One region of the Phosphitispora fastidiosa genome, then DNA from elsewhere that is predicted to be linked to it. Evidence: a T-box and tRNA genes for the amino acid it is inferred to sense, from the RefSeq annotation. Region 1 holds a T-box; the other holds one or more tRNA genes.
The links. The T-box of region 1 lies ahead of thrS (threonine--tRNA ligase). A T-box ahead of a tRNA ligase gene usually reads a tRNA of that ligase, here a tRNA-Thr.
Positions count from the first base shown of each region.

Region 2: it has a tRNA-Thr gene. The T-box ahead of thrS (threonine--tRNA ligase) is inferred to sense a tRNA for this amino acid. The anticodon was not compared.

Region 1 is NZ_JAHHUL010000009.1:100,097-111,102, reverse strand. It holds gene Ga0451573_RS10180 (DUF1638 domain-containing protein) at 1-672, opposite strand, end outside; gene Ga0451573_RS10175 (endonuclease/exonuclease/phosphatase family protein) at 769-1,434, opposite strand; gene rplT (50S ribosomal protein L20) at 1,742-2,101, opposite strand; gene rpmI (50S ribosomal protein L35) at 2,154-2,351, opposite strand; gene infC (translation initiation factor IF-3) at 2,368-2,868, opposite strand; ribosomal protein L20 leader region at 2,906-3,038, opposite strand; gene thrS (threonine--tRNA ligase) at 3,111-5,015, opposite strand; T-box leader at 5,119-5,336, opposite strand; gene Ga0451573_RS10150 (DUF445 domain-containing protein) at 5,365-5,961, opposite strand; gene Ga0451573_RS10145 (TrkH family potassium uptake protein) at 6,065-7,504, opposite strand; gene trkA (Trk system potassium transporter TrkA) at 7,514-8,857, opposite strand; gene Ga0451573_RS10135 (APC family permease) at 9,192-10,601, opposite strand; gene Ga0451573_RS10130 (acetate/propionate family kinase) at 10,651-11,006, opposite strand, start outside.
Region 2 is NZ_JAHHUL010000026.1:31,639-42,644, reverse strand. It holds gene Ga0451573_RS17710 (sigma-54 interaction domain-containing protein) at 75-1,484, shown strand; gene Ga0451573_RS17705 (hypothetical protein) at 1,587-2,006, opposite strand; gene rhuM (RhuM family protein) at 2,417-3,166, opposite strand; gene Ga0451573_RS17695 (KilA-N domain-containing protein) at 3,233-3,697, opposite strand; tRNA gene Ga0451573_RS17690 (tRNA-Thr) at 4,176-4,250, opposite strand; gene Ga0451573_RS17685 (hypothetical protein) at 4,414-4,962, shown strand; gene Ga0451573_RS17680 (HD-GYP domain-containing protein) at 4,968-6,059, opposite strand; gene Ga0451573_RS17675 (HEAT repeat domain-containing protein) at 6,261-7,679, shown strand; gene groL (chaperonin GroEL) at 7,716-9,341, opposite strand; gene groES (co-chaperone GroES) at 9,399-9,686, opposite strand; gene Ga0451573_RS17660 (MogA/MoaB family molybdenum cofactor biosynthesis protein) at 10,016-10,504, opposite strand; gene Ga0451573_RS17655 (MOSC domain-containing protein) at 10,520-10,954, opposite strand; gene moaC (cyclic pyranopterin monophosphate synthase MoaC) at 10,936-11,006, opposite strand, start outside.

The DNA.
Region 1 (11,006 bases):
AATAACCTGTTCCCCCGGAGACAGGAATTCCAGTTCATCAATCACCTGATCCGGGGCTATAGTTACAAAGAGCCTGTCATCCCAAGGTCCGCAGACGAGCTGATGCAGGTAATTAAGATCGCCCTCGGTACCCTGGCACGGCAGCTCCAGAATCTCTGCAAATTCCCTGGTTTTCTGCAAAGTCGCCTGATCACGCGGGTGACCGGTATGGATATACAAAAGCCGGTTGTAGTTTTCGAACATCATGCGAAAGATTTTCAGCGCCCTTTTAGGACCAAACTGATCACAACTGCGTTCGTATTCCGGAATCATCATGCGGTCACCCTCCACCCAGCCGCCAGAAAAATAGAAGGTCCCCTGATGGTTTTTTTGCAAAGTATTATACCTAGACTTGGAACCCAATAAAACCGGAATACAGTCATGGACCCTGGGGATTATCATCTCGCATCCGGGAGCCTTGATGCCCCCGAGGGCACCCCCACACAGTCCGAACCCCAGAATCACCCTGCTATAGCCTTGGGACCTGGCAACTGCCTGACTGACCTCCTGATATAACTTCCGGGGATGCAGATGAAGTCCCATTGACAGGAACTCAATATCTGTATCGGGCAGCGAACCCATGGAGTTGATTTCCTCCTTAAAAACATCACAACAGATTAGTTTTCTTTTCACAGCATCACCCTCAGTACAGTTAGTTATTTTCAGATAGGAATTTAACTTATTATAGCATCTTTGGCGCTTCAGGTCAGCACCCTTTTTTACTGCAAACTAAAGATGCAGTTCGGCAATCACCGGCAGATGGTCTGAGGCATCACATCCGGCAACAGTTAAAGCCCTGCAATTAAACTCTGCTGAAAAAAGAATATAATCGATTCTGTCAACAGGATTGGCAAGGGAAAATGTAGGTAATGACCCAAAAAAGCTGCCGGCATCTGATAATAATTGGTAAAGCGGAGCTAGCTGGTCAGTCCCACAGTTAAAATCGCCCATCAGTATTACCGGATTTTTTTCTTGCTCTACAAGTCTCCGGAGTTCTGCGATCTGCTCAAAACGTTCCTGCCTGTTAAGTCCCAGGTGGGTTGTAAACACTGTAATATGCCCGTCCGGGACACGAAGCCGGGTCCGCAGGCAGCATCTCTGCTCACGTTTGGCGGGAAGCCGGAAATTTTTTGATTCATAAACAGGGTATCTGGACATAATTGCGTTCCCGAAAAAACCAATCGGGCCAAGCTTAATGGCAGGTCCATAGCGGTACAGCATGTTCCGTGAAGCAGCAAGCCGTTTGGGCTGATTTACAAAACCCACCCTGGGGCTGAAGCTTTCCACCTCATTAAGGCCAACTATTGCCGGACGCTCCCTCCTGATGAAATCACTTATTCGTTTCAGACTGTTCCTCTTCTCGACATCTATGCAGGAATGCACATTATAAGTCATTACCTTCAATTTCAAAACCCCGCTTCTATAAAATTAATAATATAATTAGGACTATATCATTATATTAAACAGTGCAGGCGGAATATGTACCTATGACTTCCAGTTAAAAAGCGGGAGCGGATGCCGGCGGAGATGTAGCCCGCCCAAGGAATTCATCTACCCCTGTCCAAAATACATTTTATAATCAAAAAGCATGGGGTTTGTCAAAAAGGTAAGACTTCCGCTTAAAAAGAAGGAGTCTAAAACTAAAGGACTGCTCCCTTTTGGAAACAGCCCCATTTAATCAGCGCTTAAATTGAAATATGGATTAGGCATTCAGTTTCTGTTTGGCAACTTCAACAAGCCTGCCAAACGCTTTTTCATCCTTTACGGCCATATCGGCCAGAATCTTGCGGTTGATATCCACTCCAGCCTGTCTTAATCCATTAATTAGCTTGCTGTAAGACATTCCGTTAATCCTTGCTGCCGCATTAATCCTGGCAATCCAGAGCTTGCGGAAATCCCTTTTCTTAGCTCTACGGTCACGGTAAGCATATGAAAGGGATTTTAATACCTGCTCATTAGCGGGTCTGAAAAGCTTACTTTTAGAACCAAAATAACCCTTGGCAAGTTTTAAAATCTTCTTATGTCTTTTACGGGCTGTAACCCCTCTTTTTACCCTGGGCATATCCTAAACCTCCTTAATAAACTTGTAATTTATGTTTTGATTCAGCCAATTATCAGGAATAAGGCATTAAAAGCTTGATTCTCTTGGCATCAGCTTTAGAAACAATATCAGACTTGCGGAGGTTTCTCTTCCTCTTGGCAGATTTCTTCTCTAATATATGGCTTTTATATGCTTTAGCCTTTTTGACTTTCCCGGTTCCGGTAACTTTAAACCTCTTGGCAGCGCCCCTGTGAGTTTTCATTTTGGGCATAACTTTGCTCCTCCTCTCAGTCCTGTTTTGGTGCTAAAATCATTATCATATTTCTTCCTTCAACCTTTGGCTGTCTTTCAACTGTAGCCACTTCTTCGGTCGCATCAGCAACCCTCTTCAAAAGCTTTTTCCCCAACTCGGCGTGAGCCATTTCACGCCCCCTGAACATCAGGGTCACCTTGACCTTGTCACCCTCTGTTAAAAACTTCAGGGCATTCTTGGTCTTTACCTCAAGGTCATGGTCCTCAATATTTGGCCTTACCTTTACTTCTTTGACACTGATAATTTTCTGTTTCTTGCGCGCTTCTTTTTCACGCTTGCTCTGTTCATACTTGTACTTGCCAAAATCCATAATGCGGCATACCGGGGGCTTAGCATTAGGCGCAATCTCAACTAGGTCGAGTTCCTGTTCCTGAGCCATTCTCAGGGCATCCCTGACCGGCACGATGCCTAACTGTTCTTGTTCGGAACTAATTAACCTGACTTCCTTACCCCTGATTTCCTCATTAATTCGCATATCTTTGCTTATTGGGTTCACCTCCAAATTTTATCTCCTCTAAAAAACTAAGCGGGTGGATAACCACCCGCAGAAAATCAAATATATAATACCTGATTTTAGAAATTCGTTGACCTTATCAACAGCCAGAGCGTTATAAGGTGAGAAGCGGATGGCTTCTGCTTTGGATAAAATATCAAATTCTTTATTATTATAGCACTGTTTATCACCGGTTGTCAAATAATTTCAGTGGTTAACAGCGGTTACCTTTTTAAATCAATTTCCTCCCTGACAGTGTGCACAAATTCGTCCAGGGCAATACTTCCCTGATCTCCTTCCCCGCGTTTGCGCACAGCCACAGCGCCACTGTCAACTTCACGGTCTCCGATTACCAGCATATATGGGATTTTTTCCAGCTGGGCCTCCCTAATCTTATATCCGATCTTTTCGTTGCGGCCGTCAACTTCGCCTCTGATACCGTTTTCATCAAGAGTCTTCAGGATTTCCCCAGCGAAGTCACGCCCCCGGTCGGTTACCGTAAGCACCTTAACCTGAACCGGAGCCAGCCATGTCGGAAATGCTCCCGCAAAGTGCTCAATAAGGATGCCGATGAAACGCTCAATACTCCCAAAAACTACCCGGTGAATCATTACCGGCCGGTGTTTCTGGCCATCCTCTCCCACATAAGTAAGATCAAATTTTTCGGGCATCAGGAAATCAAGCTGGATGGTCCCGCACTGCCAGGTCCTCCCCAAACAGTCCCTGAGGTGGAAATCAATCTTCGGCCCATAGAATGCTCCATCACCTTCATTAATTTTGTAATCAAGGCCTTTCTCATCAAGGGCCTGCTTCAGGGCAGCTGTAGCCATATCCCATATTTCGTCAGAGCCCATGGCCTTTTCCGGTTTAGTACTTAATTCCACGTGATATTCAAAGCCAAATACGCCGTAAAACTTGTCAATCAGGTCAATTACCCCAATAATCTCTTTGGTTGCCTGGGAGGGCAGCATAAATATATGGGCATCATCCTGGGTAAAACAGCGGACCCTCATTAACCCGTGCAGCGCCCCCGAGAGCTCGTGCCGGTGGACCAGGCCCAATTCACCAAGTCTGATGGGCAGATCCCGGTAACTGTGCAGTTTAGACCTGTAGACAAGAATCCCGCCGGGACAGTTCATGGGTTTTACCGCAAAATCGGTTTCATCGATACTGGTGAAATACATGTTTTCTTTATAGTTATCCCAGTGTCCTGACTGCTCCCAAAGGCCCCTGTTCAGAATCACCGGGGTACGTATTTCCTGGTATCCGGCCTTTTTATGTTCATCCCGCCAGAAGTTCTCCAGCTCATTCCGCAGTACCATCCCCTTAGGGTGAAAAAACGGAAAACCGGGGCCTTCATCCTGCATGGAAAACAACTCAAGTTCCGCCCCCAGTTTACGATGATCACGCTTTTTGGCCTCTTCTATCCGGAAAATATGTTCTTCCAACAGAGATTTTTTCGGGAATGAAGTCCCATATATCCTCTGCAGCATTTTATTTTTCTCGCTGCCCCGCCAGTAAGCCCCGGCCAGGTTCATCAGTTTTACGGACTTTACTCTTCCCGTAGAGGGCACATGAGGTCCGGCACACAGGTCAATAAAGTCTCCCTGGCGATAACAGCTAATGACGGCGTCCTCAGGAAGATCATTGATCAGCTCCACCTTGTAGTTTTCCCCTGCTTCCGCAAACATCCTGAGGGCTTCATCCCTGGATACCTCCATACGTTCAAAGGGGTAGTTCTCCTTGATAATCCTCTGCATCTCCTTTTCTATCCGGGGCAGGTCTTCAGGAGAAAAGTTTTCCGGGACATCGAAATCATAATAAAACCCTTCGGAAATAGATGGGCCGATGCCAAATTTAACTCCGGGAAAGAGATTTTTCACAGCCTGGGCCATAATATGTGCCGTACTATGGCGATATACATCCTGTCCTTCTTCACTGTCCCAGGTAATAATCTCAAGTGCACTGTCTTCATTGACAGGGGTGCCCAAATCTACTTTTTTGCCATTAAGTTTTGCTGCCAGAGCGTTTCTGGCAAGACCCTGGCTGATAGCGGCAGCAATGTCGACTACCGGTGTTCCCTTTGGAAATTCCTTTACTGAACCGTCTTTTAAAGAAATCCTGACCATAGACATGAAAATGTACCTCCTTATATGAGCGGCTGCAACCGCTGCCGCCAATTAAATCATTTGCTTTCTTTACAACAAAAAACCCCTCATCCCTGGTAATAACACCAGAGACGAGAGGTAGTTCTCCCGCGGTTCCACTCTGTTTCCGAAAAACCGGCTCTTTCATAGTCTATAACGGGACGCCCCGGTCAGGCTTACTTCGTTCTGCCCGACAGCTCCAAGGTGGTTTTTCGGCTGCCTGTTCCCTGATAAGGCTTTCAGCCCGGGGCCTTATCTCTCTGGCAGGTGCCACAGCTTACTTTTCCTCTTCACAGCATTTGTTTTATTATATGACTCCGGAAGCACAGTGTCAAGTCCCTGCGACAACTGCCACCAGTATTTGCAGCAAGCCCGCAGCCACGCCGATCAAGGCTGCTGCGATTTTCAGATAAAATATCTCCGGCAGCTTTTTGACTCTGGTCTCCAAGTCAGCCAAATCATAACAGCGGATTTTTTCTTCAATAAACCGGCAGAGGTCTGAACCGGCGCCCCTGTCTTGGCGGACACTATAGACCAGTTCATCTAAAAACCCGGCAATTTCTTTCCTGACAATGTCTTCAATAGTGTCAATTATCTTCTGTCTTACTCCCCGCGGCACCAAAAAGGGAATCTTATGCTGAATATGTTCCTTAATTGAAACCACAATAGTATTACTCAGGTTTGCTCTGACCTCATAAGCCGGACCCGAATCCTCAGTAACAGCCAATTGCAGCTGGGTTTGAATGATTTCCCTGACACCTGCTGCCAGGTGTTCCTGTTTTCCGGGCAGTAATCCCCTGATATGCGTATCGGTAAAAGGAAGCTTCATCGGATCTGCCGGCCTGAACAGGACTTTCAGGGCCAGGGCCGCAGTAAACCATCCCGATATCCCTCCAATGACAGGAATTAAAATTAATATATACTCCACTACAGTCAGTCCTTTATTATAGTCTTACTCCCTAAAAATATACCAGAACCGGTCTCAGACTGCAATGGAAAAAAAGGGGAACCTCCGTCCGGCAACTAAATTCCTATTTACGCCAAAAGCTGGGCAATAACAGCACCAATACTGTAAAAATCTCGAGTCTTCCCACCAGCATAAAAAAACTTAATAAGTACTTGGCAGCATCTGGTAAGAATGCATAGTTCTCCATAGGACCCACTGCTCCAAAACCGGGTCCGATATTGCCAAGGGTGGCCAAAACCGCACTAACGGCGGATTTAATTTCAAGACCAAAACCCGTCATGATAACAGTTCCCGTGATTACCATAAAAATATAAAAGAAAAAAAACTGGAAGATCGATATGATAATGTCCTCGGGATAACTCTTGCCTCCCACCTTAAGAGAGAATACCGCTCTGGGGTGAAAGAACTTCTTTAGCTGCAGCCCGGAATGCTTCAGCAGCACCAGATAACGGCTCACCTTCATCCCACCGCCGGTAGAGCCTGCTGAGCCCCCGACAAACATAAGGAGGAATAAAACACCTGTGGCCATGCTTGGCCACAACACATAGTCATCAGTAGCATATCCAGTTGTTGTAATGATTGAGACCACCTGAAAGGAGGCCAGCCTGGCAGCCTTGAAAAAGCCGTGTTCCGCAGCCAGAATTAACCAGATTATCAGAATTGCCCCTAATGTAATTGAGGTATACAGCTTAAATTCCTCATTATGCCAGAAATTTTTCAGTGACTTTTTCTTAACCGCTGTATAGTAAAGCGCAAAATTGGTTCCGGCTGCAAACATAAATACAATTATAATCCATTCAACAGCAGGGTTCTGAAAGGCACCGACACTCAGATTCTTAGTGGAGAAGCCGCCGGTAGCCATAGTTCCAAAAGTATGGGTGAGTGAATCAAACCAGTCCAGCCCGGCTATCCGGAGCAGCAGTGTCTCTGCCAGAGTTAGAATGACATAGGTCAGCCATAGTATTTTTGCGGTTTCACTGATCCTGGGTTTAATTTTCTCGGTAATCGGTCCGGGAGCCTCTGCCCGAAATACCTGCATGCCCCCGGCACCCAGTTGGGAAAGTAAAGCCACAAACAGCACCATAATGCCCATCCCGCCCAGCCAGTGGGTTAGACTGCGCCAGAACAGCAGACTTCGGGGCAGGCTTTCAATATCAGTGAGGATACTGGCCCCGGTTGTGGAAAAACCGGACATGCTTTCAAAAAAGGCGTCTGCGAAACCGGGAATAGCCCCTGTCATCCAAAACGGCAGGGCCCCAAAAAGGGTAGCAGCCACCCAGGCAAAAGTAACCATGGCAAAACCTTCCCGGTAACCGATCGTCTCTCTAACCCGGACAGCGAGGAACAAAACAAGCCCCAGTACTGTCGTTGCCGCGGCAATACCAATCCATACCGGCACATATGGTTCCCTGTTAATCAGACTTATGTGCACAGGGGCCAGCATGGCCAGCCCAACAATAGCGATAATTAATCCTATATGTCTTATAATTACAGAATACTTCATTTTAAGTAATTACCTGCCTACTTCAAAGAATTCATTTACCTTGGCGACAGCTTTGGGTAAGGTAAATACCATAACCCGGTCTCCGGGCATGATTACATCATCACCGGTTGGAACTATAGCAGTATCATCCCTCATTATCGACCCCAGGATGGCTCCTTTGGGAAACTTGAGCTGTTTAAGCTTCTTGTAATTTGCCCGGCAGCGTTCCGGCACAATAAGTTCCATGGTTTCGGCATCCGCTCCCCCCAGGAAACTGACGGAAACCACCTCTTTAGGCCAGATAAGCTTTAGGATAGTACTGGTAGTCAGGGACCGCGGGCTGACAACTACGTCTATACCAACCCGTTCTACCAGTGGGATGTAATCAGAGCGCCTGATAACTATAATGGTGTTTTTCACTCCAAGGTGCTTGCTGATGAGGGAAACCAACAGGTTCAGCTTATCGTCACCGGTAACGGCAACAAAGAGGTCGGCTTGCCCGGCTCCTTCTTCTTTCAAAAGGTCAATATCAGTTCCATCACCATTAAGCACCAGGCTGTGGTCCAGCTTGCCTGAAATAACCCGGCACTTATCCTTATTTTTTTCTATGATTTTAACCCCTATTTTTTTCTCCTCCAATAGCCTGGCCAGGTAGTAGCCAATGCGTCCGCCCCCGAGAATCATTACCTTTTCTATGGCAGCCCGGCTCTTGCCCAGCAGTTTTTCCACATCTATCATTTCCTCGGTTCGGGCCACAATAAAGACAATATCATTTACTTCAAGATAATCATCCCCGCGGGGAATAATCATTTTTCCACCGCGGGAAATAGCTACAATGAGAGCATTTCCGGCCAAATCAAGGTTCTTCAGCATCTTACCCACTACCAGGGCCGATTCTGTAAGCTTGAGTTCCAGAAGCTGGATCTGGCCTTCAGCAAAGTACTCCACATTCAGGGCTTCAGGGACTTCCATAAGTTTCACTATTTCTTTTGCCGTAATCTGTTCCGGATTTATGATCAGGTCAATCCCCAGGGAGAATTGCGGGGACTTGTGGCTTGTTTCCACATAGTCCGGATCCCGCACCCGGGCCACAGTTTTGGGGACTCCATACTGTTTGGCCATAAGACAGGATACAATGTTTAGTTCATCTGTTTCCGTAACCGCCACTACCAGGTCGGAATTTGTCACCCCGGCTTCCTCAAGAATTACCGGAGAAGACCCGCTGCCCAAGATTGTCTGCACATCAAGGGCTTCCTGGACATATAAAAACCGCTCCTCATCTTTTTCAATTACAACAACATCATGGCCTTCATATGACAGCATCTGGGCAATACTAAAGCCCACTTTGCCGGCGCCGATTATTATGGCATGCACCAGAACTTCCCCTTTCCACCAAATCAATGATACAATAACCTAATCTTTCCCTATTCTATAGGAAGCCATACAATGGCTGCAGTTAACATTTCTCCAAATTAGCCATCTACAGCAATATTTGTCAGATTACCAATTTTGATACCCATTTCGCTCATCTGCCTGGGAAAACCTTCTTCATCATAACATAAATTATCAATGACAGGTAAAAAAACTTTTCACAAACCGGGGCAAAAAAAACCCAGGCAGGTCTAAACCGGCCCGGGGGAGGTAAAACCAATGCCATAGCTAAGGGTATGAACGTTAGCTGGCATGTAGGGAGAGCTATTTAATGTTATCAGTCGAGATCAATTTCTTCAGGATTTTTTGCTATTACCGTTTCCGCCTTATCCTGAACCTTTTTGCGGTAGAGACATAAAGGAATAACTAACAGTGTAATAACGCTGCCTGTCACCATTACTTCGGCGCCGTAATAAAGAGCCCCGGGTAAAATCAGGATCACATTAAAGGCTCCCAGAATAAACGCTACCGGCACCATGAAATTCGGCAGCTTAAATGGTCTGGGGTGGTCAGGTCTCTTCTTGCGCAGAATAACAAACGCAAACAGAGGCATAAATATACAAATCATGTAGGCTAAGTTGGAAGCGGCAATAATCTTAACAGGTACTTCAAAGGTCATCAGGAAAATTGCAAAGGCTATATTGAATATAGCAGCTACATAAGGAAATCCGTTAGGACTGAGTTTCATCCACTGCTTCAGGTTTGTGCCCTCCTTGGACATCCCGTACAGTATCCGTGCCGTCCCGTTAAATGCAGTGTTTGCCATCAAAAAAAGACCTGTAAAAATGATAAACAGGGCAACCCGGCCGCCGACAGGGCCAAGAATAGCTTCAGATAATTTCAAGAAGGGATAATCAGGATTATCCGCAAATGCCGCTACCCCGAGGACACCCACCAAGGCCAGGGTAATCATGGTATTTAATATAGTTACCACCGTACCTGAAGACCAGGCGGCTTTAACGGTATCCTTGACAGGGTTTTTGTATTCCCCAACATATACAGTTATTGTTTCAAAGGCATATGAGCCCCATGAGGCAACATAATACGCCGCACCTATACCAACCCAGCTCATCATCGAAAACCAGGACCCCTCGGGATTACTGAAATTCCCCCAAGAGCCATAAGGCCTAAATGGCAACAGGTTATCCATTGACACCAAACCTCTGGCAAATGCCACCACAATCATAACTACAAGCGGCAGGAGGCTCACAGCGCTAATGATTAGCTGACCTCGTTCACTTACCGTGATACCGAAATAGTTGATGGCAAGCAATACGCCCAGAATAACGATACCAACTATAAAAGGACTGAAATTGGTCCCAATCATCTGGTTCAAATATTGAGCCATAAGTATCGGCATAATCCCCATTACCGGGATCCATGCATACCAGTAGGCCCATTGGGCAATAGTAGTCGGCCAGTGGGACCACTTGTCAAATGCATCACCCATACACATGGTCATGCCGCCGGTTTCATTCTGATACATTCCTGCCAGTTCTGAATATATTAAAACCTGAAGCAAACCGACAAAAGAAGACGTAGTCCATACAAGGATTGATACCGGCCCTACTTGCTGGGCTAAGGGTCCTGCAGATACCAGGGTTAGGGCACAAACTGCTATGCCCATTAAGAAACCTGTTCGCCAAGTCGCTCTTCTGAGAATTCCGGTTTTTTCACCAGTGGACATAAGAATGACCTCCTTTTAAGTTTTAGAGGGGTTCTTCAAAAAGCTACGCTTAAACAATAAACTTACATGCTTCTTTAGCAATCATCAATTCTTCATTGGTAGGTATTACCAGTATTTTCACCTTGCTCTGCTTGCCGCCTATATCAACATTACGACCGGCGGCTTTGTTTTTTTCATCATCAAGGGTTATGCCAAGGTAATCAAGGCCAAGGCAGATTTCCCTTCTGATTTCAGGTGAATTTTCCCCGATTCCGGCAGTAAAGACCAAGCCGTCAATGCCGTTCATCACCGCCGCATAGGCTCCAATATACTTTTTCACACTATAAGCAAAAACCTTTAGTGCAAGTGTGGCTTGCTGATTACCCTTTTCTGCAGCCTTCTGAACCTCTCTAAAATCATTACTGA
Region 2 (11,006 bases), on a different contig from region 1:
TCTTGATGCATTTTAGCATATAATTACACCAAATACTATCAGAGGAAAAATCAAATAAGAAGGGTGGATAATGAATGAGTGTTTTATCTCAGTTAAGTCACCTCGATCCTGAAGACATAAAGGACTTGATGTTGATTATTGGTTTGGCCTTTGATCAAGTTACTATTTCAGATAATAAAGGATTTATTAAAAAAGTTTACAATCCACCTGAAATAACCTTTGGTATCCGTGACATGGTTGGGATGAATGTTAAAGACTTAGAAAAAAACGGTGTTCTATCAAAATCTATAACGCTGACTGCCATTAACAGCAAAAAACAAGAAACCTTTGTTCAGAACATAAATAATGGCAAAAGGATAATGGCTACAGCTATACCCATCTTTGACAATAACAATAATTTAAAAAAGGTAATCACTTTTTCCAAGGATATTACCCATTGCAGTGACCTTGAGAAACGATTAAGAGAATCAGAAGAAATGATTTCTTGGTATCAAAAAGAGATAGTAAGAATTCGGAACGTAGAGCTTGACGACTTTATTTGGCGCAGTGATACCATAAAAAAGGTAATAGAAATGGCCCATCAGGTTGCGTACACTGAAGCTACTATAACTATTTATGGTGAATCTGGGGTAGGAAAAAGTTTACTGGCAAAATTCATACATAATAACAGTAATCGCAGGAATAATCCATTTGTTTCGGTAAACTGCGGGGCTATTCCGGAAAATCTAATTGAGTCAGAACTTTTCGGTTATACCAAGGGCGCCTTTACCGGCGCCGTTAGAGAAGGTAAATCCGGGTATTTCGAACACGCCAATACAGGTACGGTTTTTCTGGATGAAATAGGAGATATGCCTTTACAATTACAAGTAAAACTTTTACATGTTATACAGGATAGAGAGGTCTACCGAATCGGGGGCCTTAACCCAAGAAAATTAGATATAAGGTTAATCACTGCTTCTAACAAAAACCTCCGTGAGGAAGTTTCCAAAGGCTCCTTCAGAGAAGATCTCTTTTACCGGCTTAATGTTATTCCGATAACAATCCCTCCATTACGAGAACGCAAGGAAGATATCCCGGTTATGGTGGAATATTTTCTCGATAAATTCAGCATCCGCTATCATAAGAGAAAGAAACTAAGCCCTTCGATTATGGACAGGATTATGAAATGTAATTGGCCAGGAAATGTCAGAGAATTAGAAAATTATATTGAACGATTAGTTATTATATGCAATTCGGATATTATAACTGAAAACGACTTACCAAATTCCTTTTTGGAAGAAATCTGCGGAAACCAAATTTTGCCTGTTCTTCCAAAAGAAGCACGGTCACTAAAAGAGGTCAAAGAAATAACGGAAAAACAGATGATCATTGAGGCATGTAAAAACTCAAAGTCAACCAGGCAGTTGGCCCGGCTATTTGGGGTTAATCAGTCCACCATTGTGAGAAAATTAAAGAAATATAATATAGATTTTAATTCCCCTTAAAATAAGCTAACCACCTGCATCATAGCAGGTGGTTAGCTTATATAAAAAGAGAGGGCGGTAGATTTACCGTCCGCTCTTTTTATAAGTACTCTGACCTATGTCTTACCTGGCAGTTAGCTCAAGGGGCTCACTCATACCATGCCATTCCAAGATTACGGCAATAGTATCAATGCAGCTTGTCATTGCTGCGTCTTCTCCGCTAATGCGGCCTGTTATGTTAAGGTATCCGTTCCTGTCCAGGGAGGTTTCTCCCTCCCCTCCGCCATGCTCTGTATTATATGAATACTTGACAGGCCCTACATTTGACAAGTTTGGACCTTTGTATTTTAGACTTAGATTCCAGGAAACAGTATTGCTGTAACTAAATTTGCCGGATAAACTTTTTATCCCGGTTTCATGTATTTTCTCAACATAGCTGGCTGTCCAGTGGCTGCTCTCACCCTCAAATATTATACCGCTGCCATCATTGCACCCATTTACAAACAACGTGGAAACCAGCAGGAATAAAAGAAAACGGCACACGGAATTGATCCCCCCTATTCTAAATTATCATCAACTAATTCTTCATTAGTTATTGTATTCCTGCATAATTTTCATAATATTCCGAATACGGCATTATAAAGTTAATCGGGACCCCGATAGGGCAATAAATACAAAAAAGCTTCCGGGTAAAAACCCGCGAAGCCCTGATTTTACTGGAGCCGAAGAAGAGAGTTGAACCCTCGACCTACGCATTACGAGGACTTAGTTTAAATCCTTTTGCATAATGTTAGATTTTTCATGAATGTGAGAAAGCCTTGAATCTCGAGGCTTTCAAAGTAATCCCAAATAAATCCTTCTAACATTACGTTGTAATTAAAATCTGGTTGTCCAACAAACAATGCGGTTTTATCCTTTCCTCGATTTGTTTAATTTGATTTTTTATTGCATACCTACTCGTCCTTATCTGTTTTACCCTTCAGATATTTGGACATCTCTTTGTCAAACTGCGAAATATAATCCTTGTCCTGCCGAACTCGGAATTGCTCGTAAATTTCTTCAGCCTTTTTTACTGCATCTTCATGAGAAACTTTTCCTTTTCCTTCGAGGACATTTCTGCGGTTGTTCTGCAAAAAATTATCTGTTTCTCGAAGCCAGTCCGCCATGCTCATTGGGACTTCATCCTCAGCCATTAACTCCGCATAGTCAATGAACATTGTCACGATTCGGTTCATTCGTGAAAGTTCCTTTTCATTGAGGTAGTTTTTCGCAATCGCCACATCTTGTTTTATGATTTTCCCGTCTGGAGCTGCTTTCCAAGTAGTTAACCCCATTGTGGGATGCTCAAGATTAACCCTCTCGGCGATCAATTCTGCTGCAGTTTTGCCTGTTATGGCATAATGGAGCTTATTCTGCACAAAGGCATAAAATTCTCGTGTCAGGTTACAGAATTGAACCTTGCGACTAACTTCACGGCTACCCTCGGTTTGAACTATTAAAAAATCCTTAATAGTTGAATCTGAATCCAATTCTTCATCATCCAGAATGTTTTTGATGTGAATGTTTATGTTGGCGGTCGTCGTTTCAAACAGCTCTGCAATCGCTTTTTGAGTCATCCAAAAGTTTTCGTCTTCAAAACGAACTGAAACGGTAACTTTGCCGCTATCTGTCGTATATAAAATGATTTTATCTTCATGCTTCAACTCGTATCACCTTCTATATATGAAATAAATTACCTCTATTACGAAGTAATTTGATTTGCTAAGATTTTAATCCTCTCGAATTCGATGGGCTAAAATCGTTTGAAGAATTCTGTTATTTATATAAATTAGTTTAAACTCTGGTGAAATCCACGAGGCAAACTCAAAGGCGATATCGGAATGCGCAAAGGTAGCTGCATAACGGCCTTGTTTCGAAGTCATACCGATAGCTCCTGTTTTTTCAATCCACTTTTTAGGTGTCAAAACGAAACTATTGAGTCCAGCTTCATTTTCAATTGCCTCGAATTCGAGGCAATTGAAAATCGGATTATTTAATCTCTCCCATAAACCGAGGAATTGCACTACGTTACGATTTCGCATCCAGTTCTGTATCACATAACCCGGATTTTCGTCTGTTTTATACTTTGCAATATCAGTCAAAGAAATATGGTCATTGTCATCTCCGTCGGAAATAACGGCGATTTCAGTCCCTTTAGCGAAAATAGTATCCTTAAAGTTTTTAACCTTTGGCATCGAATTTGCCCCCATTCAATATGTAACAAGCTATAGAATCTCAAATATAATACAGGAAAATCGTACCATATATCGAACACATGAGCGGGCTGATGCTCATTTATGTGCCTTATGATTCGGCTGCATTGAGAATCTGCTTCTTGAGCAAGCTTAGTGTATGCTTTTACATGGGCGTCAAAGTCATTAATCGGTGGCATCTGAGGGAAGGAACCATTCTACCGCCATCTGTTCTAATCCAATAACCCCTGTTTTCGTTAACAGCCTGTAATTTCATTTTTCCCTCCTAATATACCAATCTTTCGACAGTTAATTATAAAGATACAACTAAACGACAGCATTTTCCTCCTTTTCCCCAGGTAAATTTTGGTGTGCTTAACCATAGTCCCCACTTTTTAAAGATAAACACCAAAATAGTCTCCGCTCAAAATAACCCCAAAAAAACAAAAACCGCAATCGCTTGCGGTTGTAAGGTTTCCAATGGAGCCGAAGAAGGGAGTTGAACCCTCGACCTACGCATTACGAGTGCGTTGCTCTACCACTGAGCTACTTCGGCATCAAAGTCAGATAAATTTGCTGCAACAAATATTATAGCAAACATCGCCCCCAAAGGCAACAGGGACAATTTTCTGTTGGCTTGAAGAGCACGGTTATGTTAATATAAAAGAAACTTACTTTATATGGAGTTTTGGCCATAGATATCAACAGGAGGACTGCAAGTGACTGCTGCTAAAAACAAAAATACCAAACATAAAACTTCCGGGAAACAGACCGGTGATAAAAACTGGTCCCAGTTCAGCATTGTATCCCTGACAATTGTTGCCATAATTACACTTACTCTGATAGTGTTAAGCTGGGCAAATGCCCCAGAAGGACAGCCGGTTTCCGATAACCGCCCGCCGGTTTCCGAAACCGGTGAGCAGCCATCCGATAAGAAGCCATCCGATAATGAGCCATCCGGGAATGAACCTTCCGAGAACCAGCCGCCCGCCAATGAGCCTTTGCCAACCGATATAGAGCTTGACAAGGTTCCCGGGCAGACTGACGGTACAGCCTGGCTGTCCATGTCAGGCAAAGAGAAACTGGATGTCGTCAAAAGGGCTATGTCCAACTGGGAGATAACCGGAGTTCAGGTAAACCGTGATGCAGACTGGTTTGTTGAAGCCCTGGACATGTTCTATGAAGATAAACACGCAGACACATCACAGGTCAAGGTAAGTGATGCCATGTCAGTCCTTGGCTTGAGCGGGGGTGCCTTTGGCAGATAGGAAGTTTATCCGATAATATTCTCTACCTGTTCTTCCCTGAGTACTCTGGCTATAAAAATCTCCGGGTTTTTGGACAGGTCTATTTCTTTTATAGACTGCAGTTTAATTTCATTGGAATCATACATTACCCGTATCACTGGCCTGGTCTGCTGCCCCTTGTTAACATCAACAACTATCCCGGTTTCACCCGTGTTCAGGGAAACAACGCTGCCAACAGGATATATGGCCACATTCTCTATAAATACCCTGAGGACTTCAGGGTCAAACTGACCTGTCGAGTTAATAATGATGTCCACAGCCTGGTGAGGAAAAAAGGCCTGCCTGAAAGGCCGGTCCGCCAGGAGCGCATCAAAAACATCCGCTACTGCCAATATCCGTGCAAACAGGCCAATCTCTTCTCCCCTGAGCCCCCCCGGATATCCGGAACCGTCCAAGCGCTCATGGTGCTGCAGGACAGCAAGGGTAACCTCCTCAGGCAGGTGATCACACTCCCTGATAATTTCAAAGCCGTAAGCCGAATGCTTTTTGACTTCTGCAAACTCCTCAACAGTCAGTGGACTGGGCTTGTATAAAATGTGCTTAGGTACCCTGGCTCTGCCCACATCGTGGAGCAGCGCCGCTGTGCCCAAATTTTTAAGCTGCCCTCTTTTTAGTTTAAGAAACAGCCCCAATATCAGGGAGAGCATGCACACATTAAGGGAATGCCCAAATATATAGGTATCCAGTTCTCTGACCTCTGTAAGGTGCAGCAGGACCGCTCTGTCTTTTAACACCGTGCGCAGCATATTGTCTACCGTGCGTTTTATTGTCCCCTTGTTTAACTGGCTGGACAGAGTTATCTCTCTGAAAATGCTTTTTATGGTCTGCGTAATCTCTAACCTGGTAAACTCATTTTCTGCTGCTGAAAAGAGTTTATGTACCACCACACTGTCTGTTTCAATTATTTCAACAAATCTTATTTGGGAGCTGGACAGCTGTTTTAAATGATATTCATTAATCACAGTTCCGGGAGTAAGCAAAACAGAACCGTCACCGGCACAAACGGCCTTTCCTATTACCATTCCCTTTTCAGCCTTTTCGGCAGGCAGTTTCTTCATATCTCTCACCTGGTGGATAGATTATGTAAATGTTTACTAAATTCTGCTAATTGTCCTCTAAATCCTGCTAGAATTATAATTATTCATTCAAACCCAAAATAGGCTTTCCTACAACCTTCGAGAAAAATATCGTAATCTGGAAGGTGAAAAGGAATAATCTGCCGAATTACTTTATTAAACTTGAGTCAGGAGGAGATTGATTTGGCTAAATACCGAAAAATGCTGCGGTCATTTAAGAATTATCTTGATAACTTAAGTTCTCTTGACTATGCAGAGTTAAAAGACTGTATTAATTCAGATGTTGTCTGGGATGATGGTTACACCAGACGCAACCCGACTGCATATGAACTGTTTGCCACTCATGAACACCTTGATTTTGCCAAAGAGGATATATTCAAATTTTCCGGAATTACCCTGGACCTGGAAGCCTTTGAAGCATCTGCAGCCAAAGTCGAAGAAATCTGGCAGAAGAGGCTGCCGGAGCTATTTCCCGGACATGAATTTATACTATATAAAGACCGCCATCACAGGCAAGTGGCTTTTTGCCGCAAGAGGACCGGAGTTACCGAAAATCCCGTAGAAATAATCCGATACCTGACAGATGAACACCACAATATCAGGTGGAATGCCCTGTTATCGTCAACTCTCTACCCGGACCCGCAGTTGGTGCCCCATATCCTGAAAAGGCTGGATGATGATGATATTTATAATGTGCTCAAAGCCATCATTGCCCTTGGAGCATCAAAAGACGAAAGTGTTATCCCCATTCTGAAAGAACGGTTTCTCCTTCTGGAAACCGGTCCTGACGGCAAGCAGTATGTCAATGACTTTTTTGCCTATGACCTTTTCAGAACAATCCTCAAACTTGGTGACAAGGGATATAGCGAAGTATTCGGACTTTTTAAGAATTTTAAGTCCCTTGATATACATACTCTGGAGCATCTGTGTGAGCTCCTTGGCAAAACCGGTAGAAATGAGGTTCTGGAAATACTTCTTGAGATATATTTTACCGAACCCGAAGGGTGTGAATGTGCCCTTACCGGGCTTCTCAGTATGGAAGAAGATGCGCTTGCGGAAATTGTCCCCAAGCTATCTCATCCAGACCCGGATATGCGCAAAAAGGCCATGCTGTTTATGGCAAATTGTTATTTGAGCGATGCCAGAGGCTATCTCCTAAAGGGACTCAATGACCCCATCCAGCATGTACGGGAAGCAGCTGTTCAAGGCATCGGGCGTTTCTACAGCAGGACAAGGAAGAAAATCCTCACAAAATGCCTGGATGATAAGGCAATAGTCGTCAGGGTCCGCGCCATAGAAGCGCTGGGAACGCTGTTTGACCCAAAACTCCTGCCTACATTTCAGATGCTGTGTCTGGACAAAAACCCCAGGGTAAGGCATGAGGCCATGAGAGCAGTGGCATCGCTGGACTCAACCGAGGCGATGAACTTTCTCAGTGAATTGTATGATCAGGTTCCCAGGCAGGATAAAATACGAATTATCGACTCACTTTATGCCTTTACCGGTAACCCTACTTACCTGAAGCAGCTTGTCTCCAAAGCCCTTAATAGTGATGATAAACGACTGGTTCAGGAAGCAACCGAACTGATGGAAATGATGTAAAAAAAAAGCCCCCACATAATTGTGAGGGCTTTTTTTTTACATCATTCCAGGCATTCCGCCGCCAGGCATTCCACCAGGCATTGGGCCATCTTTTTCAGGTTTATCGGCAACCACAGTCTCGGTTGTCAGAAGCATTGCCGCAATACTTGCAGCATTCTGCAGCGCTGAACGGGTCACCTTGGCCGGGTCAACAATACCTGCTTTGATCATGTCAACATACTCTTCAGTAGCAGCATTGAAGCCAACCCCAGAACTCTGTGCCTTGACTTTCTCCACAATTACTGAACCTTCCAGTCCGGCATTATTAGCAATCTGGCGAACCGGTTCTTCCAACGCCTTTTTCACGATTTTAATGCCAACAGCTATTTCACCGGCAGCCTCAATCCCGTCAAGTGCGGGGATAATATTAAGAAATGCAGTGCCGCCTCCGGGGACAATACCTTCCTCAACAGCAGCCCTGGTAGCATTGAGGGCATCCTCTATGCGCAGTTTCTTTTCTTTCAATTCAGTTTCAGTAGCAGCGCCAACTTCAATAACGGCTACACCGCCTGACAGCTTGGCGAGACGCTCCTGAAGCTTTTCACGGTCAAAATCTGAAGTAGTGTCCTCAATCAGGGTCTTAATCTGGGCAATCCTTTTTTCAAGTTCAGCCTGATCACCTGCGCCGCCAACAATAACAGTTTCTTCCTTCTTCACCTTAACCTGGCGGGCCCGGCCAAGCTGCTGAAGGGTAGCATTTTCCAGCTTGATACCTACATCCTCTGAGATAACCTGACCGCCGGTGAGGACTGCGATATCCTCAAGCATAGCCTTGCGGCGGTCGCCGAAACCTGGAGCCTTAACTGCCACACAGGTAAATGTGCCGCGCAGTTTGTTCACAACCAGAGTAGGCAGGGCCTCACCATCAACATCCTCGGCGATAATCATCAGCGGCCTGCCTGCCTGAACAACCTTTTCCAGTACAGGAAGGACTTCCGCAATGGCGCTAATCTTCTTATCACAGATAAGTATGTATGGCTCATCCAGAACTGCTTCCATTTTATCAGTGTCAGTAATCATGTAAGGCGAGATATAACCGCGGTCAAAGTTCATCCCCTCGACCACATCCAGGGTGGTTATAAAGCCCTTGGACTCTTCAACGGTAATAACCCCGTCCTTGCCTACCTTTTCCATTGCCTCTGCAATCAGGTTGCCAATCTCCTCATCACTGGCTGAAACAGAAGCAACCTGAGCGATAGCATTCTTTTCTTCAATAGGCTTGGCTATTTTTTTGATTTCTTCAACTGCTACTTTAACTGCCTTCTCGATACCGCGCTTGATAATCATCGGGTTAGCGCCGGCAGCCACGTTTTTCAAACCTTCACGAATGATTGCCTGAGCCAGCACGGTTGCTGTAGTAGTACCATCTCCGGCCACATCATTGGTTTTGGTGGCAACTTCTTTAACCAGCTGAGCGCCCATATTCTCAAATGGGTCTTCCAGTTCAATTTCCCTGGCAATAGTAACACCGTCATTAGTGATCATCGGGGAACCGAATTTCTTATCCAAAACAACATTTCGGCCTCTTGGGCCAAGAGTAACCCGGACAGCTTCAGCAAGCTGGTTGACACCGCTTTCCAGAGCGCGGCGCGCTTCTTCTGCAAATAAAATTTCCTTAGCCAAAATTAATCAACCTCCTCGAACTTGGATTCCTTAATTTAACAATCTGCGTTTGAATTGTTATTCAACGATTGCCAGAATGTCTCGTTCATTCATGATCATGCATTCTTCACCATCAATCTTGATTTCATTGCCGGCATACTTGGAATAGATAACCTTGTCACCGACCTTAACCTCCAGGTCTACTTTCTGACCATTTTCCAGAAGCCTGCCGCTTCCTACTGCCAGGACCTCCCCCTGCTGTGGTTTTTCCTTGGCGGTATCGGGAAGTACTATCCCACTTGCGGTTTTCTCCTCAGCAGCCAAAGGTTTTACTAAGATTCTGTCACCCAAAGGTTTTACATTCATGACGACCCCTCCTTTATTGGATTTAAGTATTTTCTTTTTTGTTAGCACTCAACAGAGTCGAGTGCTAATACACTATTTATAATATAAAATGAGAATTGGAAAATCAACTTCCTGTAATCGTCAAAATTACAGTGTTTTAGTCCAAAATCTCATTTTACGTTAATCTTACCTTATTTTTCTTGCATTATCATTTAATTTCTTTAAATTGAATTTCTCCTTAAAATCCAATTAAATTCCTACACAATATTAATTTCCATTTTGAGATAGATTTATACATTTATTCCCGTGCTTTTCTGAAATTTTGACAACCCTTATTAGGTAAATAACCACTACCGGGCACACTCCGAATCTGTCCCCTTGAGTATATCCAAACCATGGGGCAAGCACTCCAGGATCCATCCCAGGTTTTCCCGTACAGCCTTGGGACTGCCGGGAAGATTTATGATCAGAGTCTGTTTTCTGATTCCGGCTGCGGCCCTTGAGAGAACAGCTCTTGGAGTTACCTTGTACCCCTCCCGGCGCATTAGTTCAGGTATTCCCGGAACCATCCGGTCAACAACCGTAAGAGTTGCCTCAGGGGTAACATCTCTGGGGCTGAACCCGGTTCCCCCGGTGGTAAATATAAGATCAAGTTTTTTTACATCAGCAAATTCAATCAGTTTATCCTTTATTGTTTCACATTCATCTGGGACTACTATGTATTCCAGGACCTCTCCGTTTATTCTGGCAACTTCTTCCCGGATCACACCGGCGCTGATATCTTCCCGCTCACCCCGGCTGCCTTTGTCACTGGCTGTGATAATTCCCACTTTATACATAAACAATCCCCCCTGTTATGCTAACTCCACGGCATCTCCAACTTTTACCAGGCCTCCCGTGAGAACCTTGATGAAAATCCCTTCCTTGGGCATTACACAATCACCTGCCTGGTAATAGATGGCACACCTGTCATGGCACACCTTGCCAATCTGAGTGACCTCCCCCAGGGCCTCACTGCCAATCCTGAGTTTTGTCCCCACAGGCAGGTCAACCAGAACCAGCCCCTCTGTGGTAAGATTTTCAGCAAAGTCACCGGGATTTACATCCAATCCCTTAGCCCGCATTTTCTCGATGCTTTCTAAAGCCAGCAGGCTTACCTGGCGGTGCCAGTCCCCTGCATGGGCATCACCCTCAAGCCCGTGGTCAGGTCTTAATATTCCCTCACCGATATTCTTTTTCCGCATGCCCTTTTTTTCACTGGTACAGACAGCTATAATTTTTCCACCCATTTCTCTTCTCCTTCCCTTCCATACCGGCCGCTTTTACCACCGGTTTTTTCCA